Regions from separate parts of the Mesorhizobium australafricanum genome, predicted to be linked through region 1. Evidence: riboswitches for the same ligand, from Rfam matches in the RefSeq annotation. Region 1 holds a riboswitch; each other region holds the start of a gene.
The links. Region 1 has a riboswitch for cobalamin ahead of bluB (5,6-dimethylbenzimidazole synthase). Riboswitches for the same ligand answer to the same signal wherever they lie in the genome.
Positions count from the first base shown of each region.

Region 2: another riboswitch for cobalamin. It lies ahead of RFM98_RS17745 (CbtB domain-containing protein); the one in region 1 lies ahead of bluB (5,6-dimethylbenzimidazole synthase).
Region 3: another riboswitch for cobalamin. It lies ahead of RFM98_RS14765 (DUF1636 family protein); the one in region 1 lies ahead of bluB (5,6-dimethylbenzimidazole synthase).

Region 1 is NZ_JAVIIT010000002.1:245,655-252,615, reverse strand. It holds gene RFM98_RS04690 (hypothetical protein) at 1-430, shown strand, start outside; gene bluB (5,6-dimethylbenzimidazole synthase) at 576-1,301, opposite strand; cobalamin riboswitch at 1,345-1,521, opposite strand; gene RFM98_RS04680 (histone deacetylase family protein) at 1,638-2,564, shown strand; gene RFM98_RS04675 (exodeoxyribonuclease VII small subunit) at 2,568-2,819, shown strand; gene RFM98_RS04670 (DUF2277 domain-containing protein) at 2,857-3,123, shown strand; gene RFM98_RS04665 (pirin family protein) at 3,134-4,054, shown strand; gene dxs (1-deoxy-D-xylulose-5-phosphate synthase) at 4,181-6,088, shown strand; gene RFM98_RS04655 (hypothetical protein) at 6,239-6,526, shown strand; gene RFM98_RS04650 (GFA family protein) at 6,625-6,961, opposite strand, start outside.
Region 2 is NZ_JAVIIT010000008.1:199,205-206,165, reverse strand. It holds gene arsC (arsenate reductase (glutaredoxin)) at 103-501, opposite strand; gene RFM98_RS17775 (aquaporin) at 498-1,196, opposite strand; gene RFM98_RS17770 (ArsR/SmtB family transcription factor) at 1,193-1,543, opposite strand; gene RFM98_RS17765 (DUF6428 family protein) at 1,586-2,107, shown strand; gene RFM98_RS17760 (methyltransferase family protein) at 2,392-2,865, shown strand; gene RFM98_RS17755 (PilZ domain-containing protein) at 2,869-3,141, opposite strand; gene RFM98_RS17750 (histidine phosphatase family protein) at 3,312-3,884, opposite strand; adenosylcobalamin (AdoCbl) riboswitch at 3,969-4,112, shown strand; gene RFM98_RS17745 (CbtB domain-containing protein) at 4,113-4,322, shown strand; gene RFM98_RS17740 (CbtA family protein) at 4,543-5,283, shown strand; gene RFM98_RS17735 (hypothetical protein) at 5,427-6,008, shown strand; gene RFM98_RS17730 (DUF1259 domain-containing protein) at 6,051-6,191, shown strand; gene RFM98_RS17725 (MFS transporter) at 6,227-6,961, shown strand, end outside.
Region 3 is NZ_JAVIIT010000006.1:320,759-327,719, forward strand. It holds gene cobG (precorrin-3B synthase) at 1-82, opposite strand, end outside; gene RFM98_RS14755 (cobaltochelatase subunit CobN) at 79-3,672, opposite strand; gene cobW (cobalamin biosynthesis protein CobW) at 3,690-4,727, opposite strand; gene RFM98_RS14765 (DUF1636 family protein) at 4,730-5,158, opposite strand; cobalamin riboswitch at 5,200-5,403, opposite strand; gene RFM98_RS14770 (winged helix-turn-helix domain-containing protein) at 5,433-6,632, opposite strand.

The DNA of each region.
Region 1 (6,961 bases):
CATCCGCACTAATTCGAGCTCGCCCTTCGAGACGGCGCGGCAAGGCGTCGTGCTTTACGCCCAGAACGGCAAGCACATGGTCAAGAACGCCGTCTGGCTGGCGGTAATCATGTGGGGCGTGTCCTTCGTCATCTTCCTTCTGATGCTCGCCCCGGCGGCCGCCATTCTCTGGGTCATGCCGGGCCAGCTTGCCGGCTGGGCATTCGTGCTGGCCATCGTCTTTGCCTGGGCCTTCAAGGCCGCCTTCATCGAGCCCTTTGCCATCGCTTCGTTGATGCAGGTCTATTTCGATGCGATCGAGGGCCAGGTCCCCAATCCCGAATGGGACCACCGGCTGGCCGAGGCGTCCTCGAAATTCAGGGAACTGCGCGACAAGGCGCTGGGCTCGTTTGGCGGCGGCTCGCGCTGGGATACGCCCCGGGCCGCCTGATCGGCGGCAGCCTCGGTGCGAAGAGCCGCCTGATCACGGCTTCTAGAGCAAATTCCAGGAAAAGTGTGAAACGGTTTTCCGTTCGGAATTGCGTCAAAACAAGGAGACAGAGCGGTTCGCCGTTTCCGTGAAACGGTGAAACGCTCTAAGAACCGCCGCCAAGCCTTGCGATCGCCGATTTGAGCGGCGCTTCGCCGGCGCCGTTGAATGTCTCGCTCATCACCAGTTCGGGCAGCGGCAGGCGCTTGCCCCAGCCATGCGCCTCGAGGTCCGGCTTCGGCGCGAAGGATGAGACGCGTCCAACGCAGAGATAGGCGACCGGCGTGACATGCTCCGGGATCGACAAGAGCTGCTTCAGCGCTTCCTTCTCGATGATGCTGACCCAGCCGACGCCGACACCTTCGGCCCGTGCCGCCAGCCAGAAATTCTGCACCGCGCAGACGGTGCTGTAGAGGTCCATCTCCGGGTTGTGCCAGCGCCCGAGCGGCGAGTCCTTTGAGCGATGCCGGTCGCAGGTGATGCACAGATTAAGCGCGCTTTCGCAGATGCCTTCGAGCTTCAGCTTCCTGTAGAGCGCCTGCCGTTCCTCCTCGATCGCCGGCAGTTCCTGCTCGCGCGCGGCAAGGAACAGGTCGCGCACCTGTCGCCGTCGCTCCCCATCGCGGATGACGATGAAATTCCAGGGCTGCATGTAGCCGACCGACGGCGCATGGTGGGCGGCGGTGATGAGCCGCGCCAGCACGGCATCCTCGAGGTCGTCGGCCGTGAAATGGCTGCGCACGTCACGCCTGGTGAATATCGCCCGGTAGACCGCATCGCGCGCCAATTGGTCGAAGTCATCGCCGCTCGCGGCGATTGCTGTTGCCGTCATCGCTTTTCCCCTTGCGACAAGCAGTCATCCGCCTGACCAAGCGGAGGACCATGTCTGCCAGGCCGGTCTTCTGGCTCGGGATCGACCCGTTCCGGCGCCTTCCCGTCATCGACAGTGGCTTTTGCCGGCGCGGTCCCCCTCACAGCGTTGGGCACGCCACGGAGTTCAACCGTGTTCCCGATTCTCCCGCGTCGCGGGCACCAGGCAGCGAGGAGACCTTACCGCGAAGCTTGGGCCGCGCCAATGGCGCCAGCGACACGGGCTGACGCAATTTTCCCCAGCCATTCGGCTTCTCAAACATGGTCATCCGCGCCGCGGGTGCCTAGATTAGGCGCCATGGCCACCCGTCTCTACACGCATCCGATCTTCCTGGAACACATCACGCCGCCCGGCCACCCCGAGCGGCCCGACCGTCTGCGGGCTATCGAGCGCGTGCTGGATGACGAGGCTTTTTCGGCGCTCGATCGCGTCATCGCGCCGGAAGGCGACGAGGCGACGATCCTTTATGCGCATCCCGGAAATTTCGTCGAGCGTGTCCGCGCGGCTATCCCTCAGAGCGGCATCGTCTCGATCGATGCCGATACCAGCGCCAGCCCGAAAAGCTGGCAGGCCGTGGTCAGGGCGATCGGCGCGGCCAATGCCGCTGTCGATGATGTCTTCGAGGGCCGTGCCGCAAATGCCTTCGTCGCTGCCCGCCCGCCCGGCCACCATGCCGAAAAGACCACGGCAATGGGTTTCTGCTTTTTCAACACCGCGGCGATCGCCGCCCGCCACGCGCAAAAGAAGCATCAGGCCGAACGCGTCGCCATCGTCGACTGGGACGTCCATCACGGCAACGGCACGCAGGATATTTTCTGGGACGATCCCTCGGTGCTCTATTGCTCGACGCACCAGATGCCGCTTTATCCCGGCACCGGCGCGAAAAGCGAAACCGGCGCCGGCAACATCGTCAACGCGCCGCTCGCGCCGCAGACCGGCGGAGATCTGTTCCGCGACGCCTTCCTGTCGCGCGTGCTGCCGTCCATCGATGCGTTCGCGCCGGACCTGATCATCATTTCCGCCGGCTTCGACGCGCATCACCGCGATCCGCTGGCCGAGATCAACCTGACCGAGGACGATTTCGACTGGGCGACCGGCCAGCTGATGGAGTGCGCCGGGCGCCACAGCGGCAACAAGCTCGTCAGCCTGCTTGAAGGCGGCTACGATCTGCAGGGACTGGCATTTTCAGTCGCCGCCCATGTCGGGCGGCTGATGAAGGGATAGGGTATGGCAGTGGAAGGCAATGAGGACGTCAAGGCGATGAGCTTCGAACAGGCGCTCGACGCGCTGGAGAAGATCGTCGATGATCTGGAGCGCGGCGACGTCCCGCTCGACCAGTCGATCAAGATCTATGAGCGCGGCGAGGCGCTGAAGGCCCATTGCGACCGGTTGCTGAAGGCGGCCGAGGACAAGGTCGAGAAGATCAGGCTGTCGCGCGACGGCAAGCCGGTTGGAACGGAGCCGCTCGACGCCGACTAGCTGGTGGGCAGAGCAAGCAAGGTAAGGAGTTCAAGCCATGTGCCGCAACATCAAGACCCTGGCCAATTTCGAGCCGCCGGCGACCAATGACGAAGTACATGACGCCGCGCTTCAATTCGTGCGCAAGCTGAGCGGCTCGACCAAGCCTTCCAAGCGCAACGAGCATGCCTTCCACCACGCGGTCGAGGCGATCGCCGCGATCGCGCGCGAGCTCATCGATTCGCTCGAGACCGCGCAGGAACCGCGCAACCGCGAGGAAGAAGCCGCCAAGGCGAAGGCCAGGTCGGCGCTCCGCTTCGCCTGAGGAAACCGACATGAGCTTCTTTCCGGGAAATGATCCTGAACCTGGCGATGCCTTCGCCTGCGATCAGATCGAGCTGATGGTCGTTCCCAACGCCAAGGATATCGGCGGCTTCGAGGTACGTCGCGCCTTGCCGACGGCAAAGCGCCGGCTGGTCGGCCCGTTCATCTTCTTCGACCGCATGGGGCCCGCCATCCTGCGCGCCGGCCATGCGCTCGACGTTCGTCCGCATCCGCATATCGGGCTGTCCACCGTCACCTATCTCTTCGACGGCAAGATCAGGCACCGCGACTCGCTCGGCACTGAAATGGTGATCGCGCCCGGCGACGTGAACCTGATGACCGCGGGGCGCGGCATCGTTCATTCCGAGCGCACGCCGGAGGAATTGCGCGGCGCGCCGATGTCGGTCTCCGGCTTGCAGACCTGGCTGGCGCTGCCCGACGGCAAGGAGGAGATTGCCCCGGTTTTCGCGAACACGTCGGTGATCCGCCTGCCCGAAATCGATGCCGAGGGCGTCAGCGGCCGCGTCGTCATCGGCGAGTTCTCAGGATGGCGCTCGCCCGTGGCGACCGCTTCGGACACGCTTTATGCCGATCTCAGACTGGCAGCAGGTGCCAGCGTGAAAATACCGGCCGATGCCGAGGAGCGTGCCATCTACACATTGGAAGGCGACGTCTCGATCGCCGGCGACATCTTCCCGGCCGAGCGGCTTCTGGTGTTCAAGCCAGGCGAGGAGATCGTCGTTTCCTCCGAGCGCGGCGCGCATTTCATGCTGTTCGGCGGCGCCTCGCTCGGCTCCCAGCGCTATATCTGGTGGAATTTCGTCTCGTCCTCGAAGGAACGCATCGAGCAGGCCAAGCAGGAATGGAAGACAGGCCGCTTCGATATCGTTCCTGGCGATGAGGAAGAGTTCATCCCGCTGCCGGAAGGCTAAGGCGGCACGGCTGCGCGTCACTGACGCGCATTTACATTCGCCTGCCGGCGGCCTATTTCCACGCATGATTATGGCGCAATTTGCTGGTAGCGCCGTGTTCGATCAATTGAAGCAGGACGCGCCCGAGTGAAGCCAGACACGCCGCTGCTCGACAAGGTTCGCATCCCGGCGGACCTGCGGACGCTTGATGAGGGCGCGCTGCCGCAACTCGCCGCGGAACTGCGCGCCGAGCTCATCGACGCCGTGTCGCAGACGGGCGGCCATCTTGGCGCCGGCCTCGGCGTCGTCGAGCTGACGGTCGCGCTGCATTATGTCTTCAACACGCCGGCGGACCGGCTGATCTGGGATGTCGGCCACCAGGCCTATCCGCACAAGATCCTGACCGGCCGCCGCGACCGCATCCGCACGCTGCGCCAGGAGGGCGGCCTCTCCGGCTTTACCCGGCGGGCCGAGAGCGAATACGACCCGTTTGGCGCAGCACACTCCTCGACCTCGATTTCGGCCGGCCTCGGCATGGCCATGGGCCGCGACCTGTCAGGCGGCCGCAACAATGTCATTGCCGTCATCGGCGATGGCTCGATGTCGGCCGGCATGGCCTTCGAGGCGCTGAACAATGCCGGCGCGCTCGATGCCCGGCTCATCGTCATCCTCAACGACAACGACATGTCGATCGCGCCGCCGACCGGCGCCATGAGCGCCTATCTGGCCAGGCTCGCCTCCGGCAAGGCCTATCTCGGCCTGCGCGATTTCGGCAAGAAGCTGACATCCTATCTCGGCAAGCGCGCCGACCGCGCCATCACCCGTGCGGTCGAGCATGCGCGCGGCTACGTCACCGGCGGCACCTTGTTCGAGGAGCTCGGCTTCTACCACATCGGCCCAATCGACGGGCACAATCTCGAACATCTGATCCCGGTGCTGAAGAATGTGCGCGACAACGGCAAAGGCCCGGTGCTGATCCATGTCGTGACCCAGAAGGGCAAGGGCTACGCGCCGGCGGAGGCCGCGGCCGACAAATATCACGGCGTCAACAAATTCGATGTCATCACCGGCGCGCAGGCCAAGGCGCCGGCCAACGCGCCCGCCTACACCAAGGTCTTCGCCGAGAGCCTGATCCAGGAAGCGCGCGAGGACGACCGCATCGTCGCCATCACCGCCGCCATGCCGAGCGGCACCGGCCTCGACCTCTTCGGCGAGGTGTTTCCGCAGCGGACCTTCGACGTCGGCATTGCCGAGCAGCACGCGGTGACCTTCGCCGCGGGGCTCGCCACAGAAGGCTACAAGCCCTTCGCCGCGATCTATTCCACCTTCCTGCAGCGCGCCTACGACCAGGTCGTCCACGACGTGGCGATCCAGAAACTGCCGGTGCGTTTTCCCATCGACCGGGCCGGTTTCGTCGGCGCCGACGGCGCCACCCATTGCGGCGCATTCGACACCACCTTCCTGTCCACACTGCCGGGCTTCGTCGTCATGGCCGCGGCCGATGAGGCGGAGCTTCGCCATATGGTGCGAACCGCGGCGGCCTATGATGACGGCCCGATCGCCTTCCGCTATCCGCGCGGCAATGGCGTTGGCGTCGACATGCCGGAGCGCGGTGCGGTGCTTGAAATCGGCAAGGGCCGCATCCTGAAGGAGGGCACCAAGGTGGCGTTGCTCTCCTTCGGCACTCGGCTGCAGGATTGCCTTCTGGCCGCCGAGGAACTCGGCGCGGCGGGCCTCTCCACCACCGTCGCCGACGCCCGCTTCGCCAAGCCGCTGGACGAAGATCTCATCCGGCGGCTCGCCCGTTCGCACGAGGTGCTGGTGACCGTGGAGGAGGGCGCCATCGGCGGCTTCGCCAGCCAGGTGCTGCATTTCCTCGCCCATGAAGGCTTGCTTGAAAGTGGCCTCAAGGTACGCCCGCTGGTGCTGCCGGACGTGTTCAGCGATCATGCCAAGCCGGAGAAAATGTATGCCGATGCAGGGCTGGATTCGGCAGGCATCGTGCACACGGTCTTCGCCGCGCTCGGCCATGGCGTGCAGGCGCAGCGCGCCTGAATCAGGACTTCAACACGCTGAATCGGTTTGCCGGCTTTTTGCTGTAACTATTTGTTAACGCTTCCGTTTGGCGGTTCGCTTACCCTGTCTCTTGGCCGATTTTCAACGGCGCCCTGCTAGAAGTTCGAGCCAGGCAGGGAGATAACAAAAATGAAAACGCTTCTGTGCGTCATGGCCCTTTTGGTGGCCATGGCGGCGCCGGTGGCAGCCGAAACGCGCTACGACCGCAATCTCGAAAAGGCGGTGCTGGACATCGTTGCCGGCAAGATGGGCAACATCCGCGGCGGCTTCTCCTACAAGCAAAGGCCGCAACTCGTCGTGCTGCCGGATGCCACGTCCGTCGCGCCCGCTCCGGTTGAACCGCCGCGCAAGGAAGCCTCCGGCAATGATGGCCTGACGCCGGCGGTCGAGCGCCAGGTCTCGCGCACCGTTTTCTAGAGCGGTTCACCGATTCACGGAAACGCCAAACCGCTCTATCTCTTTGTCTTGACGCAATTCCGGGCGGAAAACCGTTTCACACTTTTCCTGGAATTGCTTTAGAACCACATATCGCGCACGCAGCGGCCGTCGCTTGGCAGGTCGTCAAAACTGTCGAGCCCATCGAAATGGTCGATCGGCAGGTCCGCAACTTCCTCTGGCGGCGCCAGCCTGACATTGACCGCGACGCGCGTGCGGCCGCTCTTGCCGGCTCGCAGGCCGCGCCAGGCGACCACGCAGGCGCAGGTCGGACAGAACAGGATTTCCAGCGCGGGTTCGGTCACCTCGGCACGCGTGTAGGACTTTACCGGCCCAGCGACGCGAATGCGCTCGTCGAGATAATCATAAGCCCAGAGCGTGCCGTAGCGGCGGCAAAGCGTGCAATTGCAGGCGGTG
Region 2 (6,961 bases), on a different contig from region 1:
AAAAACCGCTGCGCACTTTTGGGCGACATGCAGTTGTTTTCATGCATGTCGTTTTCCCAAAAACCGCTGCGCACTTTTGGGCGACATGCATCGGGCGGGAGCCTAATAGGCGACCTTCTCGCCGTCTTCCTTGACGAATTCGCGCACCGGATTGTCGAGCAGCGTCAGCACCGCTTCCGACGGCCGGCATAGCCTCGTGCCCTTCGGCGTTTCGACGATCGGGCGGTTGATCAGGATCGGATGGGCGAGCATGAAATCGATCAGCTCGTCGTCACTCCATTTCGACTCGGCGAGGCCAAGCTCGGCGTAAGGCGTTCCTTTCTCCCGCAGTAACTCACGCGGAGCGATCCCCATCGCCGCGATCAGTTCGAGCAGCCGCTCGCGGCTCGGCGGCGCCTTCAGATATTCGATCACGACAGGCTCTTCGCCGCTGGCGCGGATCATGGCCAGCGTGTTGCGGGAGGTGCCGCAATCGGGGTTGTGATAGATCGTGACCGTCATGGCTCTGCTTTCAGTGGCTGGGATTGCTGAACGGTTTCGGGCTTGAGCAGCCAGCCCATCAGCGCAAGTGCGATCAGGGCGCCGAGCAATTCGGCGACGACGAAGCCCGGCAGGTCGAGCGGCCTGATGCCGGAGAAGGTGTTGGTCAGCGAGCGCGCCACAGCGACGGCGGGATTGGCGAAGGACGTGGACGCCGTGAACCAATAGGCCGCCGTGATATAGAGACCGACCAGCCACGGCACGGCCTTCAGTTCGAAGCGGAGGCCGGCAAGGATGACGGCGACAAGTCCAAAAGTCGCGACGCCTTCGGAGAACCACTGTGCCGGCCCGGTACGCAGCTTCGTCGCGACCTCCAGCATCGGCAGGGCGAACATGAGATGCGCCGCGATCGTGCCGGCAATGCCGCCGGCGACCTGCGCCACCAGATAGGCGGGAAGATCGCGGGCAGGCAGCGACCGGTTGAGACAGAACACCAGCGAGACGGCGGGATTGAAATGCGCGCCGGAGATCGGCCCAAGGATGGTGATCAACACCACCAGCATGGCGCCGGTTGCAAGCGTGTTGCCAAGCAGCGCCAGCGCGGTGTCATGCGTCAGCGCGTCGGCCATGATGCCGGAGCCGACGACTGTCGCCACCAGGAGACCGGTGCCCAGGGCTTCAGAAGCGAACCGGCGCGACAGATCGAAGGTGCTCATCGCCGGGCCCCCTCGCCCGGCTGGCAGCAAGGCGCGGCAAGCGCCGGCGCGCAGATTTCCGGACGGCCCGAGCAGCAATCCTCCATCAGGAACCGGATAAGCCCGGACAGCGCGTCGTATTCGGCGCTGTAGACGATCGAGCGGGCATCACGCCGCGCGGTCACGAGGCCAGACCTTTCCAGTTCCTTAAGATGGAAGCTGACATTGGACGGCGAGACCTCGACCTGTCCGGCGAGCGAGCCGGCGGCTATGCCTTCCGGTCCGGCAACGACCAGCAGGCGCAACAGGCGCAGGCGCGTTTCCTGCGACAGCGCGCCAAAAGCGGTCAGGGCTTGACGTTCATCCACGTTTCAATAATCCTTGAAATATTGAAATGAGGAATAGCCGACATGCTGTCTTCTGACAATCAGAAAAACGTCGCCCCAATTGACCCCTCCGACCTGACCATCGGCGACCTGCTGGGCGCGTTGGCCGGTTACAAGGACAGGCCGCTGGTGTTCCGCTATGACGGGCGGCCGGTGAAGCCGGGCTACCACGTCACCGAGGTGAAGGCGGGGCAGTTCTCGGCGCTGGATTGCGAAGCGAATCCGGAATCATGGTCGGAAATCTTCGTCCAGCTATGGGACGTGGACGAGGGCGGGCCGATCCATATGCCGGCCGGCAAGTTCGCCGCGATCATCCGCAAGGTCTCGGATCACGTCGCTCTCGATCAGGCGGCGAAGCTGACCTTCGAGGTCAGCGACGGCGTCCGCCCGATGGAACTGCACCGGGCAGCGCAGCCAAGCCTGGTTGGCGAGGCCGTGGAGGTTGAGCTGTCGCCGCGGCCGGCAAGCTGCAAGCCGCGTGACCGCTGGCTGAAGGAACAGAAGGCTGCAAGCGAGTCCTGCTGCGGCACGAGCCGCTGCTGTTAACTCCGCGACGGTCGCGCGGCGCCGCTAGAATCTGATCATGCCATTGGCCTGCAACAGGTAAAGAGCCACGAGAACGATGGCGATCAGCGCCACCCAAACGGCTGTCCTGCTCATGCGCGAAATTCCCTGTTGATCGGCAGCAATGAACGCGCGCGCCGCGGTTGCGTTCCAATGGGCAGGCGCTTGCATAGCGCCGCGGCCTTAACAGTCGGTGATTGCGGCGATTGCCGCACGGCCGGCGCGGATGCATAGTAATTCGCATGGTTTTCTCAGGACCGGCGAAGATGGCCACGGACGACAAGGCGGACAATCCCGGCGTTGCGGTGTTCCCGCCGCTGCTCTTTCTCGTCGCGCTGATCGTGATGCTGGCGCTGCGCTATGTCTGGCCGCTGGCCATCGGCGGCAGGCCGCTCACCATCGTGCTCGGCATCGTGCTGGCAGCACTCGCGATCGCGATCATCGCCTGGGGACGCTCCACCATGTTGCGCGGCGGCACCAATGTGAACCCGACGTTGCCGACCACCGCGATCATCACCAGCGGTCCGTTCGGCTTCACCCGCAACCCGCTCTATATTGGCCTGATGGGGCTGCTTCTCGGAATCGGGCTTCTCTTCGACAGTTGGTGGGCCGTCGTCGCCCTCGTCGCGAGCTTCCCGATCCTGCATTACGGCGTGGTGCTGCGCGAGGAAGCCTATCTGGAACGCAAGTTCGGCGAACCCTACCGCGCCTACCAGGCGAGCGTGCGCCGCTATGTTTGAGCGTCAGTCCTTCAGCGCATTGCTGTAGAGCGCCACGCCGATCCGGTCGTTGCGCCGCCAGCGCACCAAAGCGCGATAGACTGTATCGTCGGCCGGAACCTCGAGCAGGAAGCGTTCCGGGATGTCGACATCCACGCTCACGCGCAATTCCGCGCCATGATGGTGCTGGTTCCTGACCGAGCAGCCGATCCTGACGCCGCCGGCAATGATCGTGGCTTCCTTGAGCACGAATTCGCGCACATGAAGACGGCGCTCGGTCTCGGGAAATTTGGCCATATCCGGCGGGCTCCTCGGGCGCGGTCCTCCTCGCCACGGGGCGGCACCATAGCAGCGAGGCGTTTCCGTTCCGTTAGCGATCGCTGAAAAGGGTAAGGCAGCTTGATATCGCGCCGAACGGCTATCCAAGCGTGAGAGGATCCGCCGGCGGACCGTTCACGCCCGACTGCTCAGCCGGCGACGACGACGCCGCTTGAGTGCAGCACCCAGCGGCGGCCGTCGCTTCGGAACTCGGTGAGCGACAGCGGCTCGATGTCGATCTTCCACACCGAGGAAAGCGGCGCGCCCAGCACATGCACCATGGCGGCGCGGATCGGCGCGGCATGGGTGAGCGCGATGGTGTGGCCGCTCTCGCCGGCAAGGCGCTCCATCAGCGCGGCACCGCGCCGGGCGACGGCGGCAAGCGATTCGCCGCCATGGGGCGCTGCGTCCGCGTCGGCGAGCCAGGCCGCCATGCCTTCCGGGTCCTGGGCCTGCACCTCCTCGAAGCCTTTGCCGGCCCAGCGCGCGAAATCCTGCTCGGCAAGCAACTGCTCGACCGTGGCGTCAAGGCCAAGCGCCTCGGCCGTCCGCCGCGCGGCAAGTGCTGGACTTGTCCAGACGCGATCGGCGCGGCGCAGCGAAGCGGCCAGCGCGCCCGCACGCTCAAGGGCCCGCGCCTCCGGCGCCTCCTCCTTCGGAAAGCGGCCCTTGCGCATGCCGGGCGTCGCAGCGCTTGCGATCATCGTCAGGCGGGCGAGCATGAAAAACTCCGTGGCCCAGTCAAAAAATAGGCCTCACGAAGCCGTGCCGCCATTACATGTCGTTGACAGGCGAACGAAGTGCTGACAAGTGTTTTAGCGCTATACGGGATTGGAAGCCGGTGCGAGTCCGGCACGGTCGCGCCACTGTAATCGGCACCAGCCGAAAGTCAGGCCTTATTCCGCAGCATTGTTCGATCAACGGGACGCAGTATCCCACGGGAGGTCAATATGTCCGACACCACCTTCGCCCCCAGCTACGGTCCGGTTGCGATTCCGGTTCGCGAGCTTCTGCCCTGGGCCATCTTCGCCGGCCTGATGCTGATGCTGATGATCTATTTCGTCGGCGCGGAAGAAGGCGCGACGTCGCTGATCCGCGGCACGGCGGTGCACGAATTCGTGCATGACGGCCGCCACCTGCTCGGCTTCCCCTGCCACTAAAGCGGTTCGGCATCGCTGAACTCGCTTTCGATTCTGGCTCAACGCAATTCCGGACGGAAAACCGCTACGCACTTTTCCTGGAATTGCTTGATTGGTTGAACGCAATTCCGGACGGAAAACCGCTACGCACTTTTCCTGGAATTGCTTGATTGGTTGAACGCAATTCCGGACGGAAAACCGCTACGCACTTTTCCTGGAATTGCTCAGAGGGATTAGTGACATGGTCGGAAAACTTTTGCTGCGCGGCATGCTTGTCGGGCTGGTCGCGGGGATTCTGGCGTTCGCCTTCGCCCGCGTCTATGGCGAGCCGCAGGTCGACAAGGCGATCGCCTACGAGGAACAGCAGGCGCAGGCGGCCGGCGAGGCGCCAGAGCCCGAGATGGTCAGCCGCGCCACACAGGCCGGCATTGGTCTCGCAACCGGCGTGCTGGTCTATGGCGCCGCTCTTGGCGGGCTGTTCTCGCTGGTCTTCGCCTATGCCTATGGCCGTCTGGGCTCGCTCGGGCCTCGCGGCACCTCGGCGCTGCTGGCGCTGCTCGGCTTCCTCGCCGTGATCGTCGTGCCCAGCCTCAAATACCCGGCGAACCCACCCGCGGTCGGCAATCCCGAAACCATCGCCTATCGCACCGAGCTATTCTTCATCATGATCGTGATCTCGATCGCGGCGATGGTGGCGGCGGTTGGGCTGGCACAGCGGCTGTGGAACCAGCTCGGCGCCTGGAACGCCTCGATCGTGGCCGGGCTCGCCTTCCTTGTGGTCTTCGCGCTGGTGAAGGCGGCGTTGCCCGACATCAACGAAGTGCCGGAGAACTTCTCGGCGATCGTGCTGTGGCAGTTCCGCGTTGCCTCGCTCGGCATCCAGCTCGTGCTGTGGACCGTCGTCGGGCTCGGCTTCGGCGCGGTTGCCGCGCGCGTGGTCGCGGCGCGCGACCAGCGCGGCCCGGCACGCCGCTACGCCTGAAATCCATGCGTTGGCCGCCACGGTTCTGCGCCCTGGCGGCCAAATTGGCTCAACGGTCGATACGACCGCTGAACCACTTTGGTCTTTTGTTTTCTCGCAATTCCGGACGGAAAACCGCATTACACTTTTCCTGGAATTGCTCGATGGCGGCGTTGCTCGCGCTTCTGACCGCGGCATCGGCGCAAGCGCATAGCGGGTCCTCCACGCCCCCTCCCCCCGGCATCCAGATCCCCAGCCTGACCCATGGCCAGATGGCGGTGATCGCGCGCTATCGCGGCGACATCCTCGACCTCGCCCGGCGCCAGACCGTGACCGATCCGACCTTCCGGCGGCTCTATAATCACGGCAATCTGCAATACACCTACTGCCTCTGGGGCCTGATGCCGGGAAGCCTCGGTGATGAGGAAAGCCCGTTCAACGAATGCAGCCATGGCTATCTCGCCACCGCCAAGGCGCTGCTCACCTATATGGCGACGATGCCCTCTGCCGAACGCGACGCGAGGGCGCTGATCTCCGACATCGATGCCGATATGGTGCGCAGCGGCGCCTCCTGGATTCTTTGCCAGTTCAGCGGCGAGAGTTTCAGCACCGGCGCGGTCGTCGAGCCCAGGTGGCGGGACATGTTCTTCCACCTGCCGAGCCTGGCGGCGCTGCTTGCCGTGACAGCGGTGCTCATCGCCGGCGGCTGGTCGATCTTCGGCGCGCCGCGTAGCCGAGCGGCCTAGAGCTACTCCCGGTGCTGAAAGCCATGCGGGAAAGCCGGATAGGTGACCGCCGTGCACAACCATATGCTCGACGACGAAACCCAGCTATTCTTCACGCATTTCCGGGCGAATGACGACGTTGGGAAGTTGGCCAGGGGGCTGAAGCTCGCGCTCGATCAAGTGCACCTCAGGACGGGCGGCTGACCTACAATCCGTTCGAAATTCCGAAGGGAGCTACGTTGGCCCGCGGTGTCGAACAGCCGAACTACGAAAGGAAAGGCCGAGCCGCGGACATCTACGCGGCGCGGGCCCTTCGGGATTTTGGCGACGGCTTTGCCGCTGTGCTCCTGCCTGTATATCTGGCGGCGATCGGTCTCGGACCGCTTGAGATCGGTATCGTCGCGACCGTCGCACTCCTTGGTTCGGCATTATTGACGCTCGGTATCGGGTTCCTGGCGGTGCACGCGGACCGGCGTACCCTGCTTGTAGCTGCGTCCTGCCTGATGATCGCAACCGGGCTGGCCTATACGCAGTCACGCAGCTATGCGCTTGTACTGCTCGTGGCGTTCGTGGGCACGATCAATCCCTCATCGGGAAGCGTCAGCATCTTCGTTCCGCTGGAGCATGCCGTCCTGTCGCGGCTTGTCGCGGATGCGGACCGCACGAAGGCGTTCGCACGCTACAGCCTGCTAGGTGCGCTGGCGGCAGCGTTTGGCGCCCTTGCTGCAACCAGCCCCGATTTCCTGGTGACGATCGGGATTTCGCGGCTCACGGCGCTGAAGGCAATGTTTGTCCTTTACGCGGTTCTTGGCGTGGCGGGAGGCCTGATGTACGCGCGCATTCCGGCTGGTCCGAGAACCTCTCCACAGGACCGGCCCGCTGCGGCGCTTGGGCCGTCGCGTGCCATTGTTTACAGGCTGGCGGCCTTGTTCAGCATCGACGCATTTGCCGGCGGGTTCGCAGTGCAGTCGCTC
Region 3 (6,961 bases), on a different contig from region 1:
TGAGCCGCACCAGCAGCCCGTCACCGGTCTGCATCGGCGCGCTGAGGGCAGGGCAGGCGCCGCGGCGCGAAAACGCGTTCATGACGCCACCCCGCTTGCCTGGGCCTCGGCGATCAAGGCGGCGAGATCGTCGTCGATGGAATTGCGCAGCGGATGCCAGAGGCCTCGCCGCCGCGCCGACAAGAAGCGCTCGGCGATAATCTTTGCCGCCGCCGGGTTCTCGCGCAAAAGGAAGGCGCGGACGTCCGGGTCGCCGACATAGGCGTCGTGCACCGCCTCGATCAACGCGCCCGATATGGCATGCGTTGTCTCGGCGAAGCCGACCAGACGGTCGACCGTTTCGGCGAATTCCGAGGCGCCGCGCGGGCCGTGGCGCATCTGGCCGGCGATGAAGCGCTGATTGACGGCGCGGGCCCGCACCACGCGCGATACCGCTTCGCTCACCGAACGCGGCTTCGGCTTCTTGGGGTCGGTCGTGTCGAGCACGATGACGTCGGCATTCCTCCCAAGAGCTGCAAGCGCGGCTGAAAACCCGCCGATAAAAGCGACATCGGCCGAACCTTCGAGGATGTCGCGGCCGGGGTCGTCTCCCGTATGGACGAGAAGATCGGCTTCGGCGATCCGGCCCTCGAAGGCGCCGGGCGCGGCAATCGCTTCGCCGTCGGCGCCGCCATAGGCGTGCGAGGTGGCGTCGAGATAGGCGCGGCCGATCTCTTCGCGCGCACCCCATTCGCCGCGCGACAGCAGATCCTCGACGCCAGCGCCGTAAGTGCCGGGCGAAGTGCCGAAAATGCGCGGGCCGACCTTGCCTTGAACGCGGGTCGCGGCAGCGAGCGGGTTTTCCGCATCGTCCTCGTCACGGCCGGCGACCGCGTTGGCGGCAGCATCGATCAGCGCGATCTGGGTCGGGAACATGTCGCGGAACAGGCCGGAAATGCGCCAGGTGACGTCGACGCGCGGGCGGCCGAGTGCTGCCGGCGGCAGCACCTCGATGCCGGTGACGCGGCCGGTCGCCGCATCCCATTGCGGCCGGCAGCCCATCAGCGCCAGGCCTTGCGCGATCTCCTCGCCGCCGGTGCGCAGCGAGGCCGAGCCCCAGAGGTCGATCACCAGCGAGCGCGGCCAGTCGCCATGGCTTTGCATATAGCTGCGCACGACTTCTTCCGCCGCCGCCTGGCCGAGGTCATAGGCCGTCGGCGTCGGCATGGTGCGCGGGTCGGAGGTGAAGAGGTTGCGGCCGGTGGGCAGCACGTCGGCCCGGCCACGCGCCGGCGCGCCGGCCGGGCCTGCCTTGATGTGGCGGCCGTCGAGCGCATCGAGCAGGGCAGCCTTTTCGGCCGCAGCACTTTGCCGGCGCTGCGGATCGGCTTCGTCTTCCGGCGCGCGGCCGTAGACATGCAGCCCGTCCTTGACGGCGAAATCCTTGAGGTCGCAGAGCCAGGCGTCGATGCGGCGCAGCGCTTCGTCCGGCGCGTCGGTTCGGGCCACGCCGGCTTCAGAAGCGAGGCCAGTCTTCTGTGCCGTCTCGACGATGAGCCTGGCCAGCCGGTCGCGGCGACGGCGGTCGAGGCCGTCGGCCTGGGCATATTCATCGACCAGCCGCTCGAGCCGCTGCTGAGCCTCGTCGAGACCGGCGCCGGCCAGCGGCGGCGGCAGATGGCCGAGCGTCACGGCCGAGATGCGGCGCTTGGCCTGCGCCGCTTCGCCCGGGTTGGAAACGATGAAGGGATAGATGACCGGCAGCGAGCCGGTGACGATCTCGGGGAAGCAGCTCTCGGAGAGCGCGACCGTCTTGCCCGGCAGCCACTCCAGCGTGCCGTGCGCGCCGATGTGGACGATGGCGTGCACGCCAAGGGATTTGCGCAGCCACAGGCCGAAAGCGATGAGACCGTGACGCGGGGGGAGGGTCGGATCGTGGTAGTCGGCGCGGCGATCGGCCGAGCCGCCGCGATCGGGGGCGAGCGCCACTGTGATGTTGCCGAAGGTGGCGGCGCGGAAGGGGAATTTGGTGGACGTTGGCGCGTGAACACCCCCCTCTGTCCTGCCGGACATCTCCCCCGCAAGGGGGGAGATTGAGCTCTCATCACTGCCTTCGCCAATCTCCAGCGTCGCAAGGCTGGCGCCGTCGGCAAAACTGCCGATCTCCCCCTCTGCGGGGGAGATGTCCGGCAGGACAGAGGGGGGTGCCTCGCGCAACCTTATCTCGTCTTCTGCTTGGCCCCATGCGGCCTCAACCGCAACTGTAGCGGCCGTCGGCAATTCAGTTGAAAAGGAGAGATAGTCGTCAAGCCTTATCGAATGGCCGGAAGCCCCCAGCGCATCAAGCAACCCACGCGGCGTTTGCGGAATCCCCTCAACCGCATAGCCCTGTTCCTTCAGGTCGTGCAGCATGGCAAGCACGCTCGACGGCACATCCAGCCCAACGGCGTAGCCCGTACGCCCTGGCGCGCTCGGGTAATCCGGAATCAGGATCGCCAATCTGCGCTCGGCCCGCTCTGTCCGCTGCAGGCGAACGAATGCCGCAACGCGCCTGGCGACCTGCGTTACGCGATCCGCCTCCGGCCGGTTGGCGAAAGCGCGGTGGCCAAGCGCCGGGTCGGTTTCGATTTCACCCTTGAACGAGATCGCGCCGGCGAGGATACGGCCGTCGAGCTCGGGCAACACGACATGCATGGCGAGATCGGCGGGGGCGAGACCGCGCTGGTTCTTTTCCCAGACCTCGCGCCTCGTCGTGGCGACGATGACCTGGAAGACGGGCACGCCGGCGCGGTCGAACAGGGTTTCGGCACCGGGTTCCGCGCCGGAGGCAAAGGCCGTGGCGGTGACGATCGCGGCGGGGCTTAGCGAGGCGAGGGCGGTTTCGACGAAGGCGAGCGACGCCGGGTCCTTGAGGCTGGAAACGAAGATCGGGACGGGCGTCATGCCATGCGAGCGCAGCGCTTCGGCCAGCGCGTCGATCGGTGCCACGTCGGCGGCTAGCAGCATCGAGCGGTAGAAGAGGATGGGGACGACGCCGACATTGTTGGCGTCGAGTTTCGTCACACTCCCCTCTGTCCGGCAGGACAGAGGGGGGTGCGAAGGAACGCCGGCGTTTGAAAGGTCCGGCTTCTCCACAACCCCCAGCCCAGACTGATAATACCCCGCTTTCGGCACGCTGACCGGCTCGGCCACGGCCGCCTCAGCCCCAGCAAGCCGCGCCAGCCTGTGCACCAGCGCCACCATGTTCGCCGGGCCGCCTTCGCGGAAATAGCCGAGCAAGGCGTCCAGCTCCTCGCGCGGCAGGGTCGAGCTTTCGATCAGCCGCTGGTCCTCGTCATGGCTTTCGCCGGGCAGCAGCGCCAGCTTTATGCCACGCTCGCGCGCGACCGCGGCGAGCTGGTCGCAGCCGTAGCGCCACCAGTCATAGCCGCCGAGGATGCGGACAAGGACGACCTTGGCGTGGCGTGCGACGCTGTCAATCCACAGATCGACCGACATCGGGTGGCGAAGGTCGCGAAGGGCGGCAAGCCGCATTGACGGCAACCGCGCGGCGCCCGCCTTCCAGGCGGCGGCGAGGCCGGCGAGATCGCTGTCGGTGAAGGACAGCGCCGCGACATCCGCAGGCGTCTGCCTGAGGTCGATCGGCTCGGCGAGGTCGTCGAGCGAAGCGGATGTGGTGGTGAGGATATGCATCGCTTATCGTGTTGGCCTCAGCCGGCGAGGATACGCTCGATCGCCGGACGGTTCAGCCCCTTGAGGCCGATGACGACGAGCCGCGAGCGGCGGTCGTCCTCGGCCGTCCAGGGGCGGTCGTAGTAGTGGTTGACGCGTGGGCCGACCGCCTGGAGCAGGAGGCGCATCGGCTTGCCGCCGACCTCGACGAAACCTTTGACGCGCAGCACGTTTTCCTGCTCGGCGGCAAGGGCGACGCGTTTTGCCAATTCGTCCGGGTTGGCGATCGAGGGAATGTCGACAATGAAGGTGTCGAAGTCGTCATGCTCGTGGTCGAAGGCGCCGTCATGATGCGACTTGCGGTTCTCGATGTCGTCCTCGACGGCGAGACCGAGGCCGAGCAGCACGGACGGGTCGACCTTGCCGTGCGATGTCGGCACGATTTTCACGGCGCGGGCGGAGTGCTCGTTGATGACGGCGTTGGCGCGGGCAGAGCCGGCGGTGTCCATCAGATCGCTCTTTGACAGGATGATCAGGTCGGCGCAGGCGATCTGGTCCTCGAACACCTCCTCGACCGGATCGTCATGGTCGAGCGTCACGTCCGCCGCGCGCTGCGCCTGCAGGGCGTCCATGTCGGCGGAGACGCGGCCGTCGGCCAGCGCCGGACCATCGACCACGGCGATGACGCCGTCGACCGTCACGCGGCTCTTCACACTTGGCCACTGAAAGGCCTGGACCAGCGGCTTCGGCAAAGCCAGGCCCGAGGTTTCGATCAGGATGTGATCGACCTTCGGCGTGCGCGACAGGATCTGGTCGAGCGCCGGGACGAAATCATCGGCGACGGTGCAGCAGATGCAGCCGTTGGCCAGTTCGACAATGTTTTCCTCAGGACAGGTATCGATGCCGCAGCCCTTCAGGATTTCGCCGTCGATGCCGATGTCGCCGAATTCGTTGACGATGATCGCAATACGCTTGCCGCCAGCGTTTTCCAGAAGATGGCGGACCAGCGTCGTCTTGCCGGCGCCGAGAAAGCCGGTGACGACCGTGCAAGGAACACGGGAAACGGAAGCGTTCATGGTCAGTCCTTCAGCATGTCGAGGGGAGGGATGCGGGCAACGAGGCCGCGCTTGAGGGATTCGGGACGGCCACGCCACGGGATCAGGCCATCGGTCGAGGTGGCGAAGAGCTTTGCGCCGGCGACGAGATCGGCGCCGCTGGTCGTATTCAAGTCGCCGAAGACGTAGCTCCAGCAGCCGTCGCGCAGCAGCGCGGCGCTTAGGCGGCGCTTGCAATTGCCGAGGCATTCGACAGTGCGGATGCGGATTTTCTCGCCCGATGCCGCGCAGCGCGCATCTTCGGCCAGCAGCGCGCCGGCGCGCTGCTGCGCGTCCGAACCGGTTTCGTCGCGGCAGGATGAGCAGACGATGACGGTCACGCCAGCCAACGCGTCGGGATCGCTGGACGCATTGTCCGCTGTGCCAGCCGAAAAACTGCCGTTGTGGTCCAAAAAACCATGCTCCTTGCCCGGAAACCCGCCGGGCGATCGGATTCAAAAAGTCTCAGACGGCAGGTCTCCTGGCTCGCGGGTCGTCACCCTGAATGCCGCCTTCCCGGGAACATCCCAGTGGTTTTCGGCCGGGGCTCGTCGCTTACAGTTGCGGGGACAGCCGCGGATTTGGGTTTTCGGCCCGCACCGCATTCCCTCTTGGCCCTTGCCGTTGCGGGCAAGGGACCGTCTGGGCCGGATTTAGGCTTTTGCAGGCGACAGTGTCAACGCACGGCTACGACACCGCGATGTCGGCCAGCGGCTGCCCCAGATCGCCGGCGGGCGTTACCTCGATGCGTTCCAGGCCGAGCCAGCCTTGCATCTGCTTCAGTTCTTCGAACAACTGGGCGGCCGTGTCGGGCGGAGCGCCGGGCTCGGCATAGGTGGCGTGGACGCGCAGCACGCTGGCCGGGCGGTCGGCCCTCAGATCGACACGGGCGACGATCCGGTCGCCGAGCAGGAAGGGCAGCACGTAATAGCCGTATTGGCGTTTTTCGGCCGGCGTGTAGATCTCGATGCGGTAGCGGAAGTCGAACAGCTTTTCCGTCCGCGTGCGCTCGAAGACGACTGGATCGAAAGGCGCGAGCAGGGCGCGCGCTTCGATTCGGCGCGGAAAGCGTGCGTCCTTGTGAAGATAGGCGGTCTTGTCCCAGCCTTCGACCTTCACCGGCAGCAATTCGCCCGTCTCGACCAGTTCCCCGATGCGGTCTTTCGTGTCGCCCGGCGCCAGGCGAAAATAGTCGCGCAGGTCGCCATAGGTGGCAATGCCATGGGCGCGGGCGGAAATGCGCAGCAATTCGCGATGCGCGTCCTCGACCGAGGGGACGGGCAGGTCGAGCACGGCCTGCGGCAAAACGCGCTCGGGCAGGTCGTAATAGCGTTCGAAGCCGCGCCGGTAGGCGGTGGTGATACGGCCGGCCCAGAACAGCCACTCAAAAGCGTGCTTGGCCTCGCTCCAGCCCCACCAGCCGCCATTACCCTTGTGGCCCTCGATGTCGGATGCGGCGATCGGCCCGCGTTCGGCGACTTGCGCGTAGATCTCGTCGATCGTCGTTTTGCGTTCACGGCCCCATTTCGCCAGGCCGAGATACATCTCGTCGCCCTGCTCGGCGCGCTGCATGCGCCAGCGCATCAAAGGATAGGTCTCGACGGGCAGAAACGACGCCTCATGCGCCCAATATTCAAAGACCGCGCGCTTGCGGGTGACCGCGGCGTTGTCGAGCAGCGCAAGCGGGTAGGGACCGAGACGCGAATAGAGCGGCATATAATGAGCGCGCACCACGGCGCTTACGGAATCGATCTGCAACAGGCCGGTTCGCGAAAGCACACGCGCAAGGTGCCGGCGATCCGGAACGCCACCGGGCCGAGGGTCGTTGAACCCTTGCGCACCCAGCGCGATGCGCCTGGCCATGGCGAGCGAGATTTTCTCCTTCATCAAGGTACCCTTGCCGCGATCGTCCGTCGGATTTTTAGCCGGTGATTCCGGCCATGCTAGCAGGCAAATGGCGGGAGATATGTCAGGAGAGAAAAGTGGAGTAAAAAGTGAAGGAAATCAAACAGGAGCGGATCGGACCAGTTTCTTCCGATATGGCGTCCAGGGCCGCGAATTGAACAAGGTTTGACTTGCGTCACCGAAACCGCTGCGCTAACCCTCGCCGCGTTGCAGCATGGGCCCCTTAAAACGGTTCAGCGGTTAAACTGTCACGCTTCCGCATTAGAGTTCGTTGCTGTAATCAAAGTGAACTGCCCCCGAAGGAAAGCCGC